DNA from 4 places in the Mesobacillus sp. LC4 genome. Region 3 is predicted to be linked to each of the others. Evidence: riboswitches for the same ligand, from Rfam matches in the RefSeq annotation. Region 3 holds a riboswitch; each other region holds the start of a gene.

Region 1 (6,200 bases), on a different contig from region 3:
TTACGGGCCGTTTGAAATAATGCAGATGTACTTCCATGCAGATCAAACGGGGGATTACGAAACCAAATATGCCCTGTACAGCAAGAATGGCGGCCAGCCTCCAAAAGATCAGTATATTGAGGAGATGAAGGCTGCAGAGATGGACATTAGCATCATTTTAGAAGGATATAAGTATGCTACGCTTTACTACACAAACGAAGATCCGGAAAAAGTCATCGGGGTTCAGCTCCATTTCAATGACCGTAGTGATGCACCAGTTTTCCAGATGGTTCAGGAGGACGGATTCTGGAAAGTCCAGTTTTTGCCATTACAATAATGGAAACACTCATATAGAATTATCTTATTCCTTTTGATAAATGCTACAGAATATGATATAATTTTTAATTGCGTATTAATGGGATAAAATAAAACAATATTTAGGAGTGTTTCCATGTCAGAAAATATTCAAGTAGGCAGCGTTTTAACAGGTAAAGTAACAGGAATCCAGCCATACGGCGCTTTCGTAGCATTAGATGAAAATACACAAGGTCTTGTGCATATTTCAGAAATCACACACGGTTATGTTAAGGACGTGAACGAGCACCTTACAGTTGGCGATGAAGTGAAAGTGAAAGTTTTGTCAATTGATGAAGCTGCTGGAAAAATCGGCTTATCAATCCGTGCAACTGAAGAAGCACCAGAACAACCACAACGCGCTAAAAAGCCACGCAGCAAGCGTCCAGCAGCTGTAGTTCAGCACCAGGACGACTCAGCTCAAGGTTTCAACACTTTGAAGGATAAGCTTCAAGAGTGGATTAACCAGTCAGATATGGCTAAAAAATAAGCTTTACAGGCGAAACCGGACAATTTTGTCCGGTTTTTTTATTTTAGTCTGACAGACACCAATGGTTGAGACGGACAGAAATCATTGATGAAACGAAGAAAGTGGGAGCCGATTGGAGCACCAAAACACCAGTAACTGGGAAAACAGAGCACCAATAAAGCCGATTGGAGCACCGGAAAACCAGTAACTGGGAAAACAGTGCACCAATAAAGTCGATTGGAGCACCGAAACACCAGTAACTGGGAAAACAGAGCACCAATAAAGCCGATTGGAGCACCAAAACACCAGTAACTGGGAAAACAGAGCACCAATAAAGTGGATTGGAGCACCGAAACACCAGTAACTGGGAAAACAGAGCACCAATAAAGCCGATTGGAGCACCGGAACACCAGTAACTGGGAAAACAGTGCACCAATAAAGCCGATTGGAGCACCAAAACACCAGTAACTGGGAAAACAGAGCACCAATAAAGTCGATTGGAGCACCGAAACACCAGTAACTGGGAAAACAGAGCACCAATAAAGCCGATTGGGGCATCAAAACACCAGTAATTGGGAAAACAGTGCACCAATAAAGCCGATTGGAGCACCGGAACACCAGTAACTGGGAAAACAGAGCACCAATAAAGCCGATTGGAGCTCCGAAACACCAGCGACTGAGAAAACAAAGCATCAAAAAAGCTTATTGATGCCATGACGGATAGAAATCGTTTATGAAAGGGAAAAAGTGTCCATCATTGGATTTACATACTGGGAAAATCAAGGAAACTTTCTAGCATTCTTTTTTAGGGGGTTAAAATGAAAGAGCTTACAGGTTACAATATGATTGTCTAACCAATTTTTTCATTGGAACGGAGGAAGGTTCATGACAACAACAAAAACTAGCTCGCTGATCGAGCAGACTCAAAAGTATGGTGCGAATAACTATCATCCGCTGCCAATCGTCATTTCAAAGGCAGAAGGAGTTTGGGTAGAGGATCCTGAAGGCAACAAATATATGGACATGCTGAGTGCGTATTCAGCTGTCAATCAGGGGCACCGCCATCCGAAGGTCATCCAGGCGCTTAAAGACCAGGCTGACCGTGTTACGCTAACTTCAAGAGCATTCCACAATGACCAGCTTGGACCATGGTATGAAAAGATTTGCAAGTTAACGAATAAAGAAATGGCCTTGCCGATGAACACGGGTGCTGAAGCGGTTGAAACGGCTATTAAAACAGCTCGCCGCTGGGCTTATGATGTCAAAGGCGTTGCGGACAATCAGGCTGAAATCATCGCATGTATCGGGAACTTCCATGGCCGCACAATGACGGCGGTCTCCTTATCATCTGAAGAAGAATACAAACGAGGCTTCGGCCCGATGCTTCCAGGGATCAAACTGATTCCTTATGGTGACCTTGTGGCACTGAAAGAAGCGATCACTCCTAACACTGCAGCGTTTCTGATTGAACCGATTCAAGGTGAAGCAGGAATCGTCATTCCGCCAGAGGGTTTCATGAAAGCTGCGTTCGAGGCATGTAAAGAAAACAATGTCCTGTTCATTGCAGATGAAATCCAGGCTGGTCTTGCGAGGTCCGGAAAAATGTTCGCATGTGAATGGGAGGGTATCGAGCCTGATATGTACATCCTTGGAAAGGCACTTGGCGGTGGGGTGTTCCCGATCTCATGTGTCGTTGCCGACAATGATGTACTGGGAGTATTCAACCCAGGCTCCCACGGATCCACTTTCGGCGGCAATCCAATGGCCTGCGCAGTTTCCATCGCGTCCCTTGATGTTTTGATCGATGAGAAGCTTGCTGATCGTTCCCTTGAACTGGGTGACTATTTCATTAGCAAGCTCCGTGAAATCGACAATCCTATCATCAAGGATATCCGCGGCCGCGGCTTGTTCATTGGTGTCGAGTTAACAGAACCTGCACGCAAGTATTGTGAAGAGCTGAAAGAGGAAGGGCTGCTCTGCAAAGAAACGCATGATACGGTCATCCGTTTCGCTCCGCCGCTTGTCATCAGCCAGGAAGAACTGGATTGGGCCATACAAAGAATCAAGAAAGTATTATCATAAGCATGAGAAAAACCCGCCTTCCTTGGCGGGTTTTCTTGTGAAGTTCAATTATCGAGTAGCTCTTGGTTCTGCTGCTCTTTCTTCTCTTTCGCTTGGTGCGAATAGAAGTCCGATGTTTATAAGACCGGCAAGACCGACTAATCCATAGATGATTCGAGCCAATGCTGAATCCTGTCCGCCGAAAATAGCTGCAACAAGGTCAAATTGGAAGAATCCTACTAAGCCCCAGTTGATGGCCCCGATAATGGTAAGTACTAGTGCTGCACGTTGAATACCGCTCATGGATGTTTCCTCCCTTAAAATTAAATTTGTTCTTTTATAGATTGTTTCAGCACGAAATGAATTATTCATTCGTCATCTATTTATTACCTACCCTCGAGAAAAAGTTTGTAACATTTCGCAGCATATTGGAGCACATTAAGAAGTGTATTTTTTGCAATGCTTTTAGAAAAAGAACATAATTATCCCTAGAGGAAGGTGATTTAAATGGATAACTTTACTTTTTACAATCCAACGAAACTGATATTTGGCAAAGGCCAGCTCGAGGAATTGAAAAACGAAGTTCCTCAATACAGTAAAAAAGTCCTGCTGGTTTATGGCGGTGGCAGCATCAAACGCAATGGTCTTTATGATTCTGTCATGGACACCCTAAAAGAGGTTGGGGCAGAAGTACACGAACTTTCAGGTGTGGAACCAAACCCTCGTCTGTCGACTGTGCATAAAGGCGTGAAAATTTGCAAAGATGAAGGAATCGAATTTTTGCTTGCAGTAGGCGGCGGCAGTGTCATTGACTGCACAAAAGCAATCGCTGCAGGTGCAAAATATGATGGAGATGCGTGGGATCTTGTCACAAAGAAGGCTTTTGCAGCAGAAGCTCTTCCTTTTGGCACAGTACTAACTTTGGCAGCCACTGGCTCTGAAATGAATGCAGGTTCTGTTATCACCAACTGGGAAACGAATGAAAAGTATGGCTGGGGAAGCCCGGTCACATTCCCGAAATTCTCGATCCTTGATCCCGTGAACACTTACACCGTTCCGAAAGATCAGACGATTTATGGAATTGTGGACATGATGTCACATGTATTCGAACACTATTTCCACTTGACCGAAAACACTGAGTTCCAGGACCGCATGTGTGAATCCTTGCTTTTAACAGTGATGGAAACAGCTCCAAAGCTGCTTGCAGATTTGGAAAACTATGAATACCGCGCAACGATCCTTTACTCAGGAACGATGGCATTGAATGGAATCCTAAATATGGGATACCGAGGAGATTGGGCGACGCATAATATCGAACACGCTGTATCAGCCGTTTATGATATCCCTCACGGAGGCGGTCTGGCGATTCTGTTCCCGAACTGGATGAAGCATAACCTTAAGATAAAACCGGAACGTTTCAAGAAAATGGCTGTCAGGGTCTTCGGCGTGAATCCAGAAGGCAAGACCGACGAAGAAGCAGGATTAGAAGGAATCGAAAAGCTGCGTGAATTCTGGAACAGCATTGGCGCACCGTCACGCCTTGCTGACTATGACATTGATGACAGCAAGCTTGAAGTAATGGCTGACAAAGCTATGGTCAATGGGGAATTCGGCAACTTTGCAAAATTGAATAAAGACGATGTAATGGAAATCTATCGTATGTCGTTATAAATTACTGAAGGACTCAGGGGCATAACTCTGGGTCCTTTGTCTTTTTATTAGGTCAAAAATCTTAGTGAAAGCTCTTTGGAATAAGTGTGAAATACTAAATATATCCCTCTTCAAGGTGAATTAATGAAAATGGAGAAAAATTTACCAATTAAATTAATAGGACTATATGTTTAAGTCGCTGGGTAACTGTGGTAAGTCTTAGAATGTAAGACAAGGAAGCCGAGGAATATTTTACATAAGTAAAAAGCACCAATCATGCTAATAGCAAACCTGCTGAAAAGCTGGGACGCAAAGCCAGGAGTCTAAGGTTGCAAAAGTGCAGCTATGATCGTCCAGCCGCCATGGAAAAGTAAATTCCCGGCGGCTTTTTTTGTCTAATTATAATGGTGAATTTTATCGGGAAGGAGGCTAAATGTCGCAAATAATATCTGAATATTCAGCCTTTTATTACGCAAATTTTTAATAACACTAGAAAAGGGGACGAGAACATGAAAAAGACTCTTATGAAAAAATTATCAGCAGTCTCGATTGCATTCCTAATGTTATTTTCACTGACAATACCGGCACTAGCAAATGAGAATGGAGATGCGGCGTCGGATACTGAAAGAAACACAAAAGTTGAAATCGAAGCCAAAGAATCAACTCAACAACAAAACGATCAGTCAAATGAAGAAGAAACCGATGAGTCAACTCAAGAAGAAAATGATGAATCAACTCAAGAAGAAAATGATGAATCAACTCAAGAAGAAAATGATGAATCAACTCAAGAAGAAACCGATGAATCAGCTCAAGAAGAAAACGATGAGTCAACTCAAGAAGAAAACGGTCAAACAACAAAAGAAGAAAAAGATGAATCAACTCAAGAAGAAAAAAATGATCCATCTCAAGAAGAAGACGATGAGTCAACTCAAGACGAAAATGATGAATCTACACAAGACGAAAACGATGAATCTACACAAGAAGAAAATGGTGATTCAAACAAGGAAGAAAAGGATTCTGAAAAAGGTACTAAATCAAATGCCAATAAAAGTACAGAGATACATCTGCATTTGAAAAACTGCACAGAAGATGTGGTAAAAGTAGAGGTCATGTTAAAGGGAAGTTGGGAAGATATGTCGAACCCGGGTAACTCGCCACTGTATAAACTGAAAGATGGTGGTGAGTTTGTAAAGAATGATATTACTGCTTTCAGGCTAACTTTTGAGTCAGGAACTAAACAAGAATATTCCATGGATGAGGTTAGGGAAGGAAAAGAAGCGGAAGGAACCATTAACTATTGGCTTGAAGGCTGCTCTATAGAAGATGACAATTCTGAAGAACCTGGCGATGGTACGGAGGAACCGGGTGATGGTGAAGAGGACCCAGGAGATGGGACAGAAAACCCTGGCGATGGAACGGAGGAACCAGGTGATGGCAACGGCGATGATAATGGTGAAGAGAATGGCAATAAAAGCACGGAAATCCATCTTCATCTAAAAAACTGCGTTGCTCCAGTTGAGAATGTCTTTGTTAAATTAAATGGTGAATGGGAAGTCATGTCGAATCCGGGTAACTCACCACTATATAAACTCAAAGATGATGGGGAATTTGCAAAGGATGATATCACGGAATTTAAGGTTGTATTTGAATCAGGTGCTGAAAGATTCTATGACGTCGAAGACATTAG
Region 2 (6,200 bases), on a different contig from region 3:
GGGCTTTCCTTGTGCTTTTCTATGAATTTATCATTATGGGATTAAGCATGTTCCTGATGAAGCAATGGCTGCTGCCAATGCTGACTGTGTCCATCTTTCTGAATCCGGTGGAGTTAATCCGCGTCCAGTCGATCCTTTCGCTGGACGGAGCTTCAGTATTTGGGCCGCGATTATATGATTTAACGATCTGGGCAGATGGCTGGACAGGAAGAATGATGTTTATTCTGGCTGTTTTGCTCTGGATGGTACTGCCAGTCCTATACACTGTGTACAGGACGAAACGGGGGGTTGGTGATGAATAGCAAAGAATGGATCAGGATTGAAGGGTTGGCCAAGCATTATAGTGAAACGAAAAGGATTAATGACATAACCTTTACCATTGAAAAGCCCGAAATCTTTGCTCTCTGCGGCGGCAATGGAGCGGGGAAGAGTACGTTGATCAAGATGCTCACAGGAATGATGAAACCGACTGCTGGCAAGGTCTTGATGGACGGCCAGGTCATCGACCCGCAAAAACAGGACTTCAAGAACCTATTTTCCTATATGCCGGATGAAATGCTCTTTCCTCGCCAGCTGACAGGTTTGGAAGTTTTGATTTTTTTTGCGAGATTACGAGGAATAAATAATGAGAAAGTAATCGCAACCCTGCAGCAGGTTGGGCTATATGATGTGAAAAACATGCAGATCAAACAATACTCTAAAGGAATGCAGCAGCGGCTTTCATTGGCACAGGCACTGTTGCCGGATGTTCCGCTGCGAATCCTCGATGAACCAACCAATGGACTGGATCCATTATGGGTTTACCGGTTTAAGGAAATTGTCCAGGAAGAGAAGAAGCAGGGCAGGACGATTTTCTTTACTACCCATATCCTTAGTCTTGTTGAGGAATTGGCAGACAGGGCAGCGTTCATGCAGGAGGGGCAATTGCAGTATTGTGATTCAGTATCATCACTGGTTCAAAAAGAGGGTGTCTATACGCCGCTCGAAAAAGTGTTCTTTCATAGTTCATGACAATCTTTACTACTATGTGAAAAATCCCGGTGCTGATTTCTGCACCGGGATTTTATTATTAGGCTCTGTTTAACTAGACTGTTGATTTTCGTTCCAGGCGCTTCGCTTTCCGCGGGACTGGCGCTGAGCCTCCTCGTCGCTTTGCTCCTGCGGGGTCTCATCTGACCAGCTAAGCCCGCAGGAAATTGAGTTACTTCCTCGAACCTGCCCACGCACGATGAATATGCGTTAGCATTTTCGGAGGAGTCTACGCGCATTCCACTGCAATCAACAGGGTTGTAAACAACATTTTGCATTAACAGAGCCTATTATTAAGTATAATTTCACAACTTAATGGCCACTTTCCTCTTCACTGTCGCCATCCATATTACTATCCTTATCCATGCTATCGTTGTTCATCTTCATTTTTTTCATATAGCGTTCTTTTGCGATTTGGTCGATTTGCTCCCATGTTGCGGTAGCAGGGTTCTTGCCGTTGTTTTCTGAAATGAATTTTTCGGCACTTTCTGAGTCCTTGAAGAATGCGTAGCCGTATTTCATAGGTGTTTTAAGATCTGCTTTTACTGGAGTAGCGGAGTCGGCGTCAATCCATTCAGATGTAATGTAATCACGCACCCACTTTTCCTCGAATTCCACATCATCACGCCGTGCGATATTCAACAGACATCCGGAGTCGTCAAAGAATACATACTCGCCGTCTTTCGTTTTAGCCTGGGCTGTAAATACACCCATTGGGTCAGCTTCATCGTATACTTTCATATTGCAGAAGGCACAAACATCTTCGGCACCAGGCTCATGAGGGCCATCACCATGATCGTGATCATTCTCCTCGTGCTTAACTTCTGTTGCCGCAGTCTCCTGTTCATCTTTCTGTTCGTTTTCAGCCGCTTCATCTCCGCAAGCAGAAACAATGATCATTAATAAGAATGCTATCATGACAGCAAATAGTTTCTTCATTCCATTCTCCTCCTTTGATCGAATTTAATCCTATCAAGGAGTTGTGATTAAAATGCGAAAAATCAATGGGGAAAACGTGAGAAGTACATTGTTTTTATGAATATTTTGTGACAGATTTCTGGCACCGTAAATATGCCAGGTCACAGTGCATGGGGGAGTGACTATGTATTTTGTCGGCTCAAAAAAAGATAAGCGGTAATATCGTGAAATATTTGGTCTAAAGAGCGATTTTAATTTGTATTTTAGTATATAAGCTTACTGTTTATTCCTGCTTTGAAACTTCATGAAATCCACATAATAAGCAAAGTCCTCTTTGCTTATTCCATTTTTTATGGCTTCATCAACGAGTCCAGCCCATTCCTCATCAACAGGCTTCAGGAAAGCTTTCGTATTTTGTTGTCCCATCAAATACTCAACACTTGTATCTAGATTGTCTGCGAGCCGGGAAAGCACCTGAAGTGAGGGATTACCCTGTATTCCCCTTTCAATGTAACTGAGATAGGATTTGGATACATTCGCTTTTTCAGAGAGCTCACTAATTGAATACTTCTTCTTCAGCCTTAAGTTTTTAATTTTTTCGCCAACCGTCATATGGCAATCTCCTTTAAATTCATCTATTAATTCATTATAACGAACAAATTAGTTCTTTTAAAAATACAAGAAACTGAGATAAACAGAGTATTTTCTTAAAAAAGAACGATTTTTGTTCTTTTTTAAGAAAATTCGCCATATTTTAGACTTTTTCAAGATTGGTACAAATGAACTATACTTCAGTGGAATGAGGTAGTAAGCCACTTAAAAAGGAGGCAGGATGTCGTGTACAGAAAGAATTGTGATCGTTGCAATCGTCCTTCGTTTAGCAGCAGTGAGGCAGGAGAATGGATCTGCCCGATTTGCGGGAATGATTTAACGAGATATCCATTTTTTAATGCCATCAGTCTTGAAAAAGTGGCCATTATGTCGGACTGGAAAAAGCAAAAGTACAAAAAAATGGCCAACCCTTGAGTTTATGGGGGTAAAAAATTAAAAAGAGTTCAACAATTAGAGATATTATTTGACAAAAAATCTTATCTAAATCATTGTAATTTTCAGAAAAATACTCTTTCTTGCTATGATTTTGTAATCATTTGGAAGAAAAAAGAAAAAAACCTTCTATTGCAGGCGACAAATACTTACATGTTAAATATATAGAACACGGTACAATGACATTGGGACTTAAAAGTGAGTAAAAAGGTACAGAAAAAGGCAAACTTGTTGAAAAACTAGGACGCAAAGTCACGGATCTAAGGTGCAATGTACTATGATGGCCGGGCTGCCTGGAATACTAACTGTATTTTGGGGGGAAGAACTTGATTAAAGAGCAGGTAGTTTTCGAAGAACTGGATACAGAATGGATGCAGCTTATAATGGAAGCATTAGAAATGGGAATTAACAAAGAAGAAATCAGGGAGTTTTTAACGCAGACGAAAAATAGCTGAGGAATTTATACATAGAGATTAGAAGTGCAATCGGGCAGCTCTTATGGAGGTGCTTTTTATTTTGCACAAAAAAGGACAGCCATCTAAGCTGTCCTGGATATCATTTATTATGAAGTCGCCATTTATTGAATTCAAGAAATTCCTTGAATTGATCCTTTGTGATCCCCGAATCCATTGCTTCTTTTACAAGATTGACCCAATCTGAATCCATGTTTTCTTTATCGGGTTGTTCATGAATGAGATGGTCCACTGGCACATTCAGTACTCCAGCGATCTTTTCTAAGAATTGTATTGAAGGATTTGTCTGAAGATTTCGCTCGAGTGAGCTCAAATATGATTTTGCCACGCCAGCTTGTTCTGCCAATTCGGATAAGGACATTCGTTTCTCTTGTCGAAGTTTTTTGACGCGTTCACCAATCACTGTTATCCACACACCTTATCAATTTATAGTTATATCATAACAAATCTGATAAAATAGTTCCATATTAAGAACACCTTATAGAACAATTATAACCAACACCAAGATTTTTTGGTTCACTTTTAGAAAAAAACTTATTGGGAAAAAACTCGCAGCTTTTATATCGGCGATTGTATTTGAAGTTGTAGATGATTTTATGAAGTTTTTTTGAAAAAGACAAACACGATTGTCTATTGTATTCAAACGGACTTAAAAAAGGTAAAATGGTAGCAATCAGACAAGGTACGGTGATGTATTATGCAAAAAAAATATTTATTAATCTATGAAGAAATTGCGAAACAGATCCAGGAAGGAAATTATCCAGCAAAAACGATTTTGCCATCTGAAAATGAATTTGCGGATATGTATCAAACCTCGAGGGAAACCATCCGCAAAGCACTGAATCTGCTTGCCCAAAATGGCTTCATCCAAAAAATCCGCGGCAAAGGTTCACTTGTCCTCGATTTGAAACGGCATCAGTTTCCGATCACCGGATTGATTAGTTTTAAAGAACTGGCAGAGAATATGGGTGGAAAGGCGAAAACGACAGTGGAGGATTTCACTCTCGAGCTGGCCGGCCAGGAAATCGCCAGGGAATTGAATGTTGGTAATGATGAAAAGGTCTGGAAGGTAAAAAGAGTCCGGCATATTGATGAAGAACGAGTGATCCTCGATAAGGATTATCTGGTAGAAAGGCATGTGCTAGGACTGTCCCGCCAGAAATGCGAGAACTCGATATTCGAGTATATTGAAGGGCAGCTTGAGAAGAAAATCAGTTTTGCGAAGAAAGAATTCACAGTGGAGGAACCAAGCGCAGAGGACCGAGAGCTACTTGACATGGAAGGGTTCCATGCAATCGTCATCGTGAAAAATTATATTCATTTTGATGATGCCACCCTATTCCAATATACTGAGTCCAGGCACCGCCCTGACAAGTTCCGATTCGTGGACTTTGCAAGACGTATGGATACACAGTCTATATAAAAAAGAAGCTGCCATTATGGATGCCGGATGAACCAGGCAATATCATGGCAGCTTTTATTTATTTAATTTCCGCCCGTTGCTCATCAAAAGACGCCTCGTTTTTCTGATGAAATACTCCAGTTCCAGGAAGACTCTATGCTCTTCCGGTTTAATGCTTCGGATACTTCCCGACGAGATGGATGGCACTGATGATCCTTTTATTGATCCAGGATCTGTTCTCTTGGGTATTAAGCTGCTCATAGACCATCTTTCGGCCGTCTTCTGTCGTGACATAGTGACTTGGAAGAGTGTTCAGGCTGATGGCGATGATGTCGTTCCGGCATTTCTGGCAACTGCAGAAAGTCTGGTAATCCGGGCTCAGCATCAGCACATTGACAAGAGTCGAAACGACCTCTTCCATTACGTTGACATAACTAAAATTCATGATGCCTCTCTCCCTATTGATGTCCTAAGTTAAATTATAGTTGAATGACGGAAATATAAAATGTTTTTTTTATCATCGTTATAAGATGGGTCTAATTACATGTGTTTATACAAAAATATGGAAGTGTCAACAAGATGTTTCATCAGGAGCAGACAGGGAATTTTAATTAGGGGTAGAATTTTACACACAAAAGGAGATGTTGATTCTATGGGTAAAAAAATTGCCTGTTTAATAACCGATCTATTTGAAGATGTGGAATATCTAGAGCCTTCACGCGCTTTTACAGAAGCTGGGCATGAAGTTATGACAATCGAAAAAGAAAAAGGCAAGACAGTAAAAGGCAAGCAAGGCAAAGCAGAGGTCAAGATTGACGAAAGCATCGACAACGTCAAGCCGGAAGATTTCGATGCACTATTCATCCCTGGTGGGTTCTCACCTGACCAGCTGCGCGGGGATGATCGATTCGTGCAATTCGCCAAGTACTTCATGGATGAGAAGAAACCGGTATTCGCGATTTGCCATGGTCCACAACTATTGTTGACAGCCAAGACGCTCGAAGGCCGAAGCGCAACCGGATACAAATCCATCCGCGTCGACATGGAATATGCCGGAGCGAAATACATGGACAAGGAAGTCGTCGTCTGCTGCAACCAGCTTGTCACAAGCAGAGAACCGAAAGATATTCCGGCGTTCAACCGCGAATCACTTAAAGTGCTGGAAAAATAAAAGTAAGAACCCTTTTGCTGAGGCAGAAGGGTTTTTTACTGTGTGTGCAAACTGGGAAAAAACGAGTGGAATCTCCAATTCGCTATAAAATCGAGAAACTCGCTATAAAAATGGAAAAGTCGCTATATAAACAAGAAACTCGCTATATAAATGAAAAACTCGC
Region 3 (6,200 bases):
GAGTTTGTTCAAATATAAGGCAGGGAGTTTAAAAGGACCTAAATAAGGTACACAGAGATTCTTCCTTTGGCCATCTGTTCATGTTATTTCTAATGAAACAGTATTAGCTATTACGCAGCAAATAAATTTTATAAAATCAGCCTATCGTTAAACCAGTATGTTATACTAGAAACAAACCTTTTATCTTTAAATCTTTTTACATTACCGGTTCCATCTCCCTGCTCAGATCTTGAGCGGGGTTTTTTATTGGAAATATATTTGGAAAAATAAAAAACAGGCCCTAAAAAGAGCCTGTTTGTAGAAACGATTTAAGATTAAGCTTTTTGAACGTTAGCAGCTTGAGCTCCACGAGCACCTTGCTCAACGTCAAATGTAACTTTTTGACCTTCGTCTAAAGATTTGAAACCTTCACTTTGGATAGCTGAGAAGTGTACGAATACGTCGTCTCCACCTTCGCGCTCGATGAATCCGAAGCCTTTTTCTGCATTAAACCATTTAACTGTACCTTGTTCCATTTTTGTTGCCTCCTAGTGCGTTATCGCACAACGTATTACTATCCTTGCCCAAAGTGATCATCAAGACGAAAAGTTGATACTTATACTATCCTTTACACCGAACAAAAATAATTCTTATTCATCATAACAGGGATCGAAAAATATAGCAAATCATCCCGGCCATAACTTGGAAAGAGTCTATTCTCGCTGACTATGAAGGTTGCTTTAATAACAAAGAAGTTATTATGTAAGTCCTTAACCCTAAGCTTTGTAACATCAAGTGGATAGGTCCCCGCGCAGCCCATTGTGAAGATTTTATGTTTGCTTCAGATGTTTTCATCATATAGAACAAACTGGTTGAGGATTTTATTAAAGAAATCAAAGGGAATCAATCCGAAGGTAGCGAATAGTTATATTTGCAACTTATTCCACCCTTAGATTCAGTGATTTATTAGATTCATAGTTTATTCTAATTAGGGGGCTGTATTCCAATAAAACGAAAGAAGTTGTTTTTAGTTTTCATATTTCTAATAGGTATAGTTAGCTTTGTGGTTTGGTATTCCGTACCCAAAGAAATCAATCAAGCATTTGACGGAATCGTTTACGGAGTTGGTAATAAAAGCAATCAATTAAATAAAGAAGTTACAATTACAATTAAAGGTAAATTGTATAGAAAAATTTTTAACCAAGATCGTTTTAAAGGAACCATAGATATAAAAGGAGAGTTGCCAAAAAATATTATCATTGATAAGAAGGAAGTAGAAGTTGTTTTTATTGAAAACGGCGGCTCTTTATCACTCGGGGATTCCCCCTACGGCTTTCTTTATATAAATAAGGATTTAAGTGAGCTAACTATTATCGTTTACGAACTGCTTGAGTCTGGAAGGGATAATGCCACATATGAATGGGACCCTAAAGGGGGGCTATTAATATCTGGACCTGCAACAAATAGAAAAGAAGCTTTAAACATATCAAACAAATTAATAGGAGAACTGCTTAAACCACTTGAATAGATGTATATTTGTAAAGTTTATATTTCAGCCAACGTGAGCGATCATCCAAGGAGGATTGGATCACCTTTGTTGAATTCCTTATTCAACAAACGGCTAAAAATATACGGAGGTATAGTTATGTGGGTAATATTTGGGGTTATTGCAATAGTAGCAACGCTTATCAATCTTTATATGTATACAGCAGGGAAGGATTATAAACTTGCGATGGCGATGGGGTTATCATTTACAGCATTAACACTTTGTGCAGATTACAGTTATGTATCTCGGTGGCTAAAAATAGAAGATTGGGCGGCATTAGCTGATGTAGTACCTGGTATGGCAAGGGCATTATGGTTTTTGACCATTGTTTCTATCTTACTAAATATAGCCCCAATATTTTTAGAACGAATACGCAGGAAACAATGACTTTTTTCCCTTTATTTCTATAATGTGCAGGCCTTTATGAATAACAAACGGTGTGTATATTCAATAACAAGGTATGCACATTGAAGTTGAAAATATTTTTGTATGCTCTCTTAAAAAACACTGCATACAATAACGTGTTTTCTTGTGGCATACAAAACGTGATCAAGCAATCCAGTGCATGTTATTTTTATCCTACTCAATAATGTGAACAAGACTCAATATTGTACTTTGTTTTTTGAAATAGTTCAAAAAATTCGATTCCAATTGATACTAGGACAGGATATACTCAAATTAAATAAAAAACTGATAAAGGCAAACTTGTTGAAAGGCAAGGACGCAAAGCCATGGGCCTGAGTGTAAAGAGATATTTCCTTTGCATATGGTTGCCAGGTTGCCAGACTCCTAAAATGGTGTCTTGGCCATAAAAAGGAGCGGAGAATATGAATATCAATAAATACCTCTTATTAAGTCTTATCTTATTTATGGGTTTTGGTCCTCTTCAAACCCTTTCTCAACCTATTAAAGCTCATGCTAACGCAGGAGTTCCCACGGCAACATGGCTTTGGAATACTTCAACGATTGCTACGCAAGGAAAAGAGATTCTTTCATTCGCAGGAAATAATCAAGTTCAGCAAATATACCTTCAAATTAATAAAAACATTCCTTTCGATACTTATAAATCATTTATTCAAAAAGCAACTGAAAAAGGCATAGAAATACACGCTTTAGATGGCTCGCCGCAATGGGTTTCCTCTAAAGGTTCTGCTTATTCTAAGGAATTCTTTAATTGGGTAGGAAACTACCAAAAATCAGCCTCACAGACACAAAGATTTACTGGTATTCATTTAGATATAGAGCCATATCTATATAGTGGTTGGAACTCAAAATTCAAGAATACTGTACTTGCATATCAAAATATTATCAATCATGCTGCTGTTACTTCAGAACAACTTGGACTTACATTTGGAATCGATATTCCTTTCTGGTTTGATGAAATTGCATATAGCAATACTTACGGGAAAGGTAATTTAGCTAGTTGGGCGATTAAGACAACAAGTTATACGACTATTATGGCATACCGCGATCAGGCTGCTGGAGGAAACGGAATTATTGAACTAGTGAGAAATGAAGTACAATATGCTTCCTCTCTTGGCAAACCCATTGTGATTGGAGTAGAAACTGGCAAATCAGAAGAAGCCAATCTTGTTAGTTTTTATGAAGAAGGTGCTGCTCATATGTATAGTCAGCTTTCTTTAGTGAAGAGTGCGTATCCACAACCGGATGTGACTTTTGCCATTCATTATTTACACAGTTGGATGAAAATGGCTCCTTAAGAACATTGGCAGAGTGAAAAAAAACTCCTTTAGAAAAACCCGCTAAATGCCTTATAAAGGTAGTTAGCGGGTTTTTAACCTGATTTTGAGTATTAACTGCAGAATTTCTTAAACACCAGCTAGTCGGTGAAGTTGTTTGGAACATATCAATGTTTATTCCAAGAATGATCATTCGCTTAATAAGTAACATTTGGTGAAGCGGTTAGTCAAACTTGAACTATGAGGGTGAATGTAAATAAAACAATAGATTTTATCCAAACGGATGCATGGGTTCAGGAAGAAGATGCGCCTTTTTTGAAAATCTTCTGGATCGAGGATTTTAATTGAAGAAGAAATCGTATTCATGTTATTAAATCAAGAGTAAGATAACACGACCTTAAATTAAAGGTATGAGACTATTTATTGTAGAACTTAAATAATAAAATCAAATTGCAAATAAATCAGACTGTAAAATACGTTTATATGAGGTGAAAATACTGAAAAGAAATAGGCTGATGAGGTCAAATTCGGATTATGTATTTTTAGGTGTATGTGGAGGAATCGCAGAGGCTCTTTTCATTTCATCCTTTATTGTGAGATTGGTATTTATATTCGTGCCAGTATCGCCAATACTCTATCTGATTTTAGGAGCACTTATGGAGAAAGACGATTTATTCTACGGAGATCGTGTAAGAAAGAAGAGCACTATTAAAACTGCATTGTTAGCATTTATTTTTACTGCTTTAGTATTTGTAATCTTTTTTTACATGGGTCTCCTTTAGGGAAGTAATTTTTGAATATAGTAAATATTCTTCAAAGAAGATGCAGGTTAGTGGAAAAAGAAATTATAAAAAGGGTCAGGCGAAAGGGGAAAATGAAAGATTTTAAGAAATGGAGTTACTTCTGGGTACTAATAGTTGGAATCTTGATAGGTTATATTGGAATTCCAATGCTCTCACGATTTAACTAAGAGGAAAATTAGTTTAACAAAAATCAGAAAAAAATTTTGGAATATTTATATTGATAAGGGAGGGATTCTATGGTGTTTGAAACACTAACAGGACAACTTACGGTTGTAATCACCCTTGCTTTTGGTTCATTGTTAATTGTTCTGTACCCTTTAATAAATAAGGAAAATAAATATTTTGCTTGGTTTAGTTTAATGATGGGCGTTATTGTGTTATTGCTTTTATTATGGTTCACATTTGGCAACGAGGTTATTAGATATCAAATACTAAGATATGGACTTCAATAAAAACCATCTAATCTACTTAGAGCGAGAGTTGAAGTTCAGGCTGCCGTTATTGGCGTTTTTTTATTTGACTAAGCTGCAGTTTTGTTGAACTAGAATTGACTTAACTATATTTTCACCGATAGAAATAATCAATAAATAAAGCTTTGGGATCTCCCAAAGCTTTATAGCGGTTTACTGCCTTATTTTTGTTTTTTTATTAGTACCATAAACACTATGATTAATGAAAAAGCTGTAAATGCTAAAAATGGTATGGTGATGAAATCTAGCCAGTTTATATATTGAGCGCTGCAAGGAACACCGCTGGAACAAGGTTTGATCTCTGCAAAACCAGGTACTTTTTGCTGTAGATAGTGGAATAATGAAACAAACCAACCGATGACTGCCATAGGCAAGACGAAACGCTTCACAGATGGATCATTTTGAAAGGTTCCTATTCCAAGTATTAAAACTAGTGGGTACATCAGAATCCGTTGATACCAGCAAAGCTCACAAGGAATGAAATCACGTATTTCACTAAAATATAGGCTGCCTAAGGTGGCAACGACTGATACGAGCCAAGCTAGATAAAGAGAGTACTTTCTTAAAATATCCATCCTTATTTATCCTCTAACGCCTGGTCAATGAGTAGTTTGATTTGTTCGTAATCAAATGGATCCTCGACCATCGTTCCATTGACCATAATACTTGGTGTAAGCTTTACTTCAAACTCCTCTACTAATTGTGAATCTTTATTAACTTCATCCATTTCAGTTTGATCGTTGATATCCGCCTCTAATTGTTCTACATCTATGTTGGGAATACCGGAGGCAATTTCTAATATCTTTTCCTTGGTAATCCAAAGATCATCATGGTTTTCTGCTGGTTGAGCCTTAAACATCTCTTTATTGAAAATCCAATAGCTTTCTGGATTTTGTTTGAAGACAGATTCCGCAGCAAGAGACCCTAACTTGGATTCCTCTCCGTGAAAAAGAACATTGATATAAGCAAACTTAACTTTTCCTGTTTCAACATAGTCCTTTACCAGTTGCGGATAGAAATTTTGACTCCATGCTTTACATGCAGGGCACTTAAAGTCCCCGAACTCTACAACCGTCACCGGTGCATCTGGGTCACCTAGTACAGGCTGTCCTTCAATTGACGGTTGCTTGTCAAAACTAACATTATTAGTAGTATCTGATTTCATATTATTCACTAGCACTAAAGCAATTAATAAGGCAAAAATAATGATGGTTATAACGACGGCCATCTTAAATGGTTTGTTTGTATTGCTGTTCATATTAACACCTCTTCAAAATTATATGGGAAAGATAGTTTTGTTTTATTGAAGACTGAGCACAAGAGATAAGTAGCCGGATATTACAAATAAGAAGCACATGAAAAACGAAATGATGATTGGAACTTTCCTGTTGAATGACAGAATGATGAGCGCCAAGAAAACAAAGGATAAAGCGAAAAAAGATAAGCTGATCCCGTTTACAGAGAATTGGACGACTAAATCAGGATCAATATTCCCTCTGAATATGGTTGAAAAAAGTCTTGAAGCTCCTTCAGTTTGAATAGTTAGTGCAATCTCATGAGGGGGCGACTGCTGACCCAGTGCTGCAGTGACAGAAAATATAAAAAGGATCACGATGCTTTCAGCTCTTGTCCATTGGATTGGATTATACGCTGAGTCCGCCAACAACTTTTTTCGAACGAGAAAACTGTTAATAAAGGCATA
Region 4 (6,200 bases), on a different contig from region 3:
CTTGAACAGCTGGTCCGCAACCATTGTATCGACAATCATAACTCCTGACACATCAAAGATAAGGTGAGAAAGCTTGAGTTTCACAGCCTGATCCAGCGTTTCTTCCATCAACAACTGGGCCCTTTCCGTATCAACATTCCCTACTAGAGGCAATACCCCTACACCAGGCATTAATGGAACGACTGGCACGGACAATTCCAATAATGCTGTCTTGGCGTTCTCAAGACTCTTTTGGTGCGAGTCGACAAATGTCAGGCTGAAGCTGTATATTGCATGGTCCATTAAAGGATCAATAATATCCAATACTTCAAAGATGACTGTTGCTGACATCTCTTTGGCCTCATGTTTGAGTGCCTTCCAGATATGATTCCGATAATAGCTTGTATCTTTAAGAGCCTCATCGAGTGAAGCACCAAGTTTATAGATATATTCTCCGGTTTCTTTGCCCCAATTTGTGATTTTTTCAAAAACCTTGCTCTGGTCTTCATGCTCAATCAATGCCTGGCCGAATAATTCGATGAAATTCGCCCTGATCTCAAGGATTTGAACTTCAATTTTACCAAGTTCATATTTCTGCGCCTCTGTCAAAGCGGCTTCAGTATACCTATCTTTATGCACAGCTTTAGCGATTTCATGCTTCCTGCTGACGATTGCTTCTCCTAATGCTTGCAGTTCGGTTGTCATTTATATTCCTCCATATGTTCAACGACAAATTGATTTATATTTTTCCTGCGGATAATATTCCAAATTGGACTGTTATAATCCATCATAACGCAGGTTCAGAATGCAGGACAAGTTTTTGAGCTTACACCTCTTTTCAGTCAGTGGAGTAAAACCGCTTTCTTTTTTGCGGGATTTCAATAAAGGACATTTTCTTAGCATGTTTAGTTTTCACTAGTTTTTAGGGGGAAGTCTCCTATCTAAAAAACGGACTGCAGCCATTGAATTAGTTAATCGTTGGCAGCAGTCCTTTTTTATAGAAGAATGCTATTAAATTTATCGCAGGTTCTGGCACTTTTTTCGGAAAACGTTCACTTCTGTAATATTTATAGAATGCACTTCTTAGGTCCTCCCACTGGGAGCATTGCTTCATTTGCCGGAATCGGGCTACATCTATAAGCTTGACTTCATCATCTGGTGTGATGATGATGTTCCGCAGATGAATATCTGAGGGATTCAGGCCTTTTTCTCTTGCTAGCTTAAGGGCATGATCGACTTCCTCGATATGGCCGGCTGCAATCGGCATGCCATTTGCCAAACACTGATAGAGTGTCATGCCCCGGACATAATCCATGACTAAGTAATTGCGTCCGGATTCGTGGAGAGTAGGGAAAAATGGAATTCCGGCAAGCTCCTTATAAATCCCGGCTTCTTCTGCGGCCACTTTCTCAAATTGAGGGAAAAAGACCTTTAGAACAAGATCTGTACCATTAATCCTGAATGCGAACGCACTCCTGCCCTCACCGACCAGCCTTAGTGATGAATCTTTATGAACCAAAGCTGCCTTTGATCCTCGGATTGAATATACAACACTGTTTGCAAGATGTTCATATTGATTCATTCTTTTGCTCCTTTCAGTCTATTCCCAATGGCTCCAACGGGGGGTTTCACCATCACCGATCCTGCAAATCATCTTTTTACAACCTTAATCAGGTCTTCATCCCAGCTTTCTATACCCTGCTTGAAAACCAATTTTGTTTTAAAATGATAGGAAATATCCTTATTTGAAGGAGGAACATCTTTCGGGAGCAGGAAGCTGAACGGCACAACATCATCCCCATCCGGCTGGATCCTTAACTGCACATCGATTGTCACAGTATCTAGTACGCTTTCTTCCTCTGTCTTTACATTCACCATGACAAGGGCACACTCAATCAGCTGCAGATCCTGATCCACAGTTCCGCCCTTGATCAAGAACTTTCCATTCACTGCCTCACCAGGAATTAAAACATCCTTCTTCAAAATCAGGTCAATCTGGGCCGAACCTACTCCTAGCAAAGACATATACTTCCGTAATAACATCCTGTTCCTCCATCTATTTACTTTTTTTGATTGATGTACTTTTCATCAAGCTTCTTTTCAATTTGCTCAATCTGTTTATGATCTGCTAACAATTCTTCTCTGTTCTTCTTAACCAGTTCATCAAAGCTAAGCTGTAATTTCTTCATACACCTACACTCCAATACTTAAATTTATGTTTTTCGATCGTAAAATGCCTCTTTATATCTATAAATAGCTCAGATTTGTTCCTTCATTTTTCGCATGCAAGTTCATGGAACCAGAGCTGTTTTTTTCATATTATTGAAGGCGTCCACTCCGCTGTTTTTCTAAACAAAAAACCTTCACCTGGTTTGGTGAAGGTTAAAAATAAATAAAGACCTTCACCAAGTTTGGTAAAGGTCTTGCTAACAACTGTCGTTGCCAGCAAAGCCGGGAGGGATTCTCCGTAATGACGACTCTGCTGTGAAAGCTACTCCCCTTTAGGAGGACTATATGATTTTATACGATAATCATACAATACAGTGTACATTCCGTCAATTCATTGAAATCAAACTGGCAGTTAATTCTGCAGCATTGACTTGCTCAATGTTACTTGCCGTTATCTTTCCCTTTTCCTTTGCTTCCATTATCATCACTGTCATCACCTTGCTCATCGTCTTGCTCATCGTCTTCTTCGCTGTCTTCATCTTCTTGTTTTTCTTTGTTTTTCTTGGTTTCTTCACGCTTTTGTTCTTCAGCTTTTTTGGTTGCTTCTTTTTGCTGCTCTTCAGCTTTTTTTGCAGCTTCCTTTCGTTGTTCTGCTGCTTTTTCTGCTGCATCTTTTTGCTTGGCTTCAGCTTTCTTCTCTGTTTCAAGCTTTTTTTCTTCAGCTTTTTTTGCTGCTAAAGCTTTCTTCTCTTCAGCTTTCTTTCCAGAGCTTTTTTCACTTTGTGCTGAAGCAGAGCCAACCTGCTGGACCGTGGTTTGTTCAGAGGCTGTTTCTTCGCTTTCATTTTCAGTTACAGTTTCAGCTGCTTGCTGTCCAGCTTCTTCTGTACTGCTCTCTTCTGATCCCTCTGTGTTTTCCTCAGTTTCTGTATCTTCCTCTTGGTCTTCTTCAGATTCTTGTTTTTTTCCTGATGCGAGACCTTTCATTTTCGAAGGATGGACGCCAAGCTGCTTGGCTGCCTGGCCAAATCCGATCTTTTCTTCTGTATATAAAGCAGTGATTTCCTCAACTGTTTTACCAGCTGCTTCTGCCAGCCAGAAGATTTGAGCAATTTGGCCGTAACCCAACTCCTGTTCGCGCAGCTGTAAAACCATTTCCTGGTCCAGATCTTTAACAACATTAGCAACGATCTTTGCTTGTTCCGTTGCTTCTTCAACTTCTTCCTTCAGCTCATCTTCAAGCTCCTCAGTAAGTTCATCCTCAACCTCAGAAACATTTTCCAGCTCTTCAGTCAGTTCGTCCTCACCTTCAGAATCAGTCTGTTCTTCAACAATTACTTCTGTAACCTTCTCTTCCGCTTCCTCAAGAGCCTCTAAATATTCTTGAAAAGCCTGTTGGACGAATTCTGTTTTTTCTTGTTCTGACATTGCGCCAGCTTCAGCCAGCCTTTCATTCGCAAACTCGAGAAGGAGTTGGGCATCTTTTTCATCATCAAAGGTAACTAGAAGCTTCAATTCCTCAAATAGTTGGTCAAAAGTAAATAAAAACTCGTCTGGAGTCGTTCCCGGGTCTACCGTTTCGCCGAGCACATCTGCAGATGCTGCAGTACCAAAAGCAAACACTCCGGTTAAAATTGTTGATGCTAAAAGCTTTTTCATTCCAATACCCCCACTGTTTTTTATATATTGGAATTAAAATCGACATAAAAAGTGCTGTCCGAAGAGCAGCACACATACATTAGCTATGTGAATCTTCGGCATCTGGCTGGCATGGTCGATGACTTTAGCCCCTGTAGCTTTGCGTCCCCCGGTTTCCCTGGGTTTGCCATTATCGGATTTTAATTCTACTTTTATCTTACTTATTCGACAGGAAAAAATAAATAGAAACTTTTAAAGTTTCGGTTATTCAGCTGCCTCGCCGAATTTACCTTCCTGATAATCGCGGTAAGCCTGGCGGATCTCATCCATCGAATTCATAACGAACGGCCCGTAGGCAACCACTTCCTCTTTGATCGGCTTTCCTGAATAGACCAACACCCTTGATCGTAGGTTTGCTTTCAGGCTTAGTTCGCTTGTCCCCTCGCCTCCGTCATTGAAAGTCAATGTTGCCGCAGCCGACTTTTTAAGGTGTGTACGACTTGAACCGGCCTCAATATCTCCTGAAAGAACATACAAGAATGCATTATGTGACTCAGGCAATGAGTATGTGAATTCGGTATCCTCAGCCAGTTGAATTTCTGATAATGTAAAAGGCACCAAGGGTTCGAGAGGCCCTTTTACACCAGCTGTTTCTCCTGAGTACACCTTTAAGATACCGCCTTCGAACTGGACAACCGGTGCCTGTTGGGAATACACATTTTGATAGGAAGTGGTAGTGCCCTTCAGCTCCTTCGGAAGATTCAGCCAGAGCTGCAATGTATGCGCGATATCATTGTCGACTGCCTCTTCAGCATGCCGCGCGCCGCTGCCTGCGTTCATATACTGGATGTCACCGGATTCCAGGATGCTGTGGCCTCCATGGTTGTCAATGTGCTCCAGCCTGCCATCAATGATATACGTAATCGTCTGGAAGCCTCGGTGCGGGTGATCGGAGAAAGTCCCGCGCTTAAACCAGTCCTCCGCCATTAAAATGAAAGGATCCAGTTCCCTCCAGTCTTGTGGGTTCAGCACAAGTCCTGCCTGGACATGCGGCATCCCTCTTTCTTCATATTGAACAGTCCAATGCTTCTTGATATCTCTTATGAACATTTTTCAAAACCCCTTTATCATACTGCTTACTTTCCTATTCTCAAATTATAACAAGGCAGCGTTATATTTTAAAATAAAGATAATTTAAGCTGAGATATCTTGTGGTCGCCCGACAACTATTATTCTAAGAAAATTATATTGTGAGAAGGTCTTTTATCCTATATAATATAAAATTGGCTTTTAAATAACGTGGTTCGTAACCATCCCACGTAAAAAAACTAGGAGAGATGAAAAATGAACACTAGAACGATTGTGAGGAACGGGATTCTTGCAGCTCTATATATTGCCGTTTCTGCCGTCATCCAGCCATTTGGCTTCACTAATGTACAATTCCGCGTGTCGGAAATGTTTAACCACTTGATCGTTTTCAATAAGAAATACTTTTTTGGAATCGTATTGGGTGTGTTTTTAACCAATTTGCTCTTTTCACCAATGGTCGCCTATGACCTCGTCTTTGGAGTTGGCCAGTCTGTGATCTCCTTGCTGATTACGATTTTCACAGCAAAATATATTAAGAGCATCATTGGCCGCATGGTTGTGAACACATTGGTCTTCACATTCACGATGTTCCTGATTGCGATTGAGCTGAACCTGGCATTCCAATTGCCATTCTGGTTCACATGGCTGACAACAGCCGCAGGTGAATTAACGGTTATGGCTGTAGGTATACCTGTAATGCTTGCGATTCACAAACGCATAAACCTTGAAAAATTAGTTTAATATAGATCAAACGCATGGATGAAGAGAGTCCATGCGTTTTGTTTTGCCTCAAAGTTGGAGTCTTTCTTTAGATATCGACTTAAGCTTCAACCGTTTTTGGTATGAACTCGCACCTGTTTCGGACATTCTAAACGGCTTCCGCTGCTATTTTGTCCGAACTTGCATCTACTTCAGACATTCTAACCGACTTCCGCTTTAATTTTGTCCGAACTTGCACCTACTTCGGACATTCTAATCGGCTTCTCCTCTGATTTTGTTCGAACTCGCACCTACTTCGGACATTCTAACCGGCTTCTCCTCTGATTTTGTCCGAACTTGCACCTGCTTCGTACATTTCAAGCGGCTTCCGCTATGATTTTGTCCGAACTCGCACCTACTTCAGACATTCTAATCGGCTTCTCCTCTGATTTTGTCCGAACTCTCACCTGCTTCAGACATTCTAACCGGCTTCTCCTCTGATTTTGTCCGAACTTGCACCTGCTTCGTACATTTCAAGCGGCTTCCGCTATGATTTTGTCCGAACTCGCACCTACTTCAGACATTCTAACCGGCTTCTCCTCTGATTTTGTCCGAACTCTCACCTG

What was found. A riboswitch is a leader RNA that binds a small molecule or an ion and turns the genes downstream of it on or off. The one in region 3 is predicted to bind cyclic di-GMP.
Region 1: it holds a riboswitch for cyclic di-GMP, as region 3 does, so the genes downstream of both, AB5I83_RS10680 (LPXTG cell wall anchor domain-containing protein) here and AB5I83_RS20035 (amidase) in region 3, are expected to answer to the same signal.
Region 2: it holds a riboswitch for cyclic di-GMP, as region 3 does, so the genes downstream of both, AB5I83_RS11975 (anti-repressor SinI family protein) here and AB5I83_RS20035 (amidase) in region 3, are expected to answer to the same signal.
Region 4: it holds a riboswitch for cyclic di-GMP, as region 3 does, so the genes downstream of both, AB5I83_RS11710 (DUF5667 domain-containing protein) here and AB5I83_RS20035 (amidase) in region 3, are expected to answer to the same signal.

Annotation. Positions count from the first base shown of each region.
Region 1 covers NZ_JBGCUB010000002.1:876,557-882,756, forward strand. Annotated here, with positions in the region: gene AB5I83_RS10655 (hypothetical protein) at 1-316, shown strand, start outside; gene yugI (S1 domain-containing post-transcriptional regulator GSP13) at 431-823, shown strand; gene AB5I83_RS10665 (ornithine--oxo-acid transaminase) at 1,688-2,884, shown strand; gene AB5I83_RS10670 (DUF378 domain-containing protein) at 2,933-3,166, opposite strand; gene AB5I83_RS10675 (iron-containing alcohol dehydrogenase) at 3,371-4,534, shown strand; cyclic di-GMP riboswitch class I at 4,788-4,878, shown strand; gene AB5I83_RS10680 (LPXTG cell wall anchor domain-containing protein) at 5,023-6,200, shown strand, end outside.
Region 2 covers NZ_JBGCUB010000003.1:223,429-229,628, reverse strand. Annotated here, with positions in the region: gene AB5I83_RS11995 (ABC transporter permease) at 1-302, shown strand, start outside; gene AB5I83_RS11990 (ABC transporter ATP-binding protein) at 295-1,011, shown strand; gene AB5I83_RS11985 (nitrous oxide reductase accessory protein NosL) at 1,342-1,968, opposite strand; gene AB5I83_RS11980 (helix-turn-helix domain-containing protein) at 2,224-2,559, opposite strand; cyclic di-GMP riboswitch class I at 3,203-3,288, shown strand; gene AB5I83_RS11975 (anti-repressor SinI family protein) at 3,318-3,446, shown strand; gene AB5I83_RS11970 (helix-turn-helix domain-containing protein) at 3,547-3,867, opposite strand; gene treR (trehalose operon repressor) at 4,162-4,887, shown strand; gene AB5I83_RS11960 (late competence development ComFB family protein) at 5,036-5,311, opposite strand; gene AB5I83_RS11955 (type 1 glutamine amidotransferase domain-containing protein) at 5,519-6,037, shown strand.
Region 3 covers NZ_JBGCUB010000008.1:37,604-43,803, forward strand. Annotated here, with positions in the region: gene cspC (cold shock protein CspC) at 315-515, opposite strand; gene AB5I83_RS20025 (hypothetical protein) at 1,043-1,507, shown strand; gene AB5I83_RS20030 (hypothetical protein) at 1,625-1,912, shown strand; cyclic di-GMP riboswitch class I at 2,214-2,311, shown strand; gene AB5I83_RS20035 (amidase) at 2,353-3,246, shown strand; gene AB5I83_RS20040 (PspC domain-containing protein) at 3,741-4,007, shown strand; gene AB5I83_RS20045 (hypothetical protein) at 4,265-4,480, shown strand; gene AB5I83_RS20050 (disulfide oxidoreductase) at 4,660-5,073, opposite strand; gene AB5I83_RS20055 (DsbA family protein) at 5,076-5,756, opposite strand; gene AB5I83_RS20060 (copper resistance D family protein) at 5,799-6,200, opposite strand, start outside.
Region 4 covers NZ_JBGCUB010000003.1:161,569-167,768, forward strand. Annotated here, with positions in the region: gene AB5I83_RS11690 (STAS domain-containing protein) at 1-684, opposite strand, end outside; gene AB5I83_RS11695 (protein kinase family protein) at 947-1,561, opposite strand; gene AB5I83_RS11700 (sporulation protein) at 1,630-2,022, opposite strand; gene AB5I83_RS11705 (FbpB family small basic protein) at 2,040-2,168, opposite strand; gene AB5I83_RS11710 (DUF5667 domain-containing protein) at 2,590-3,807, opposite strand; cyclic di-GMP riboswitch class I at 3,902-3,985, opposite strand; gene AB5I83_RS11715 (pirin family protein) at 4,051-4,896, opposite strand; PreQ1 riboswitch class I at 5,080-5,124, shown strand; gene AB5I83_RS11720 (QueT transporter family protein) at 5,131-5,616, shown strand.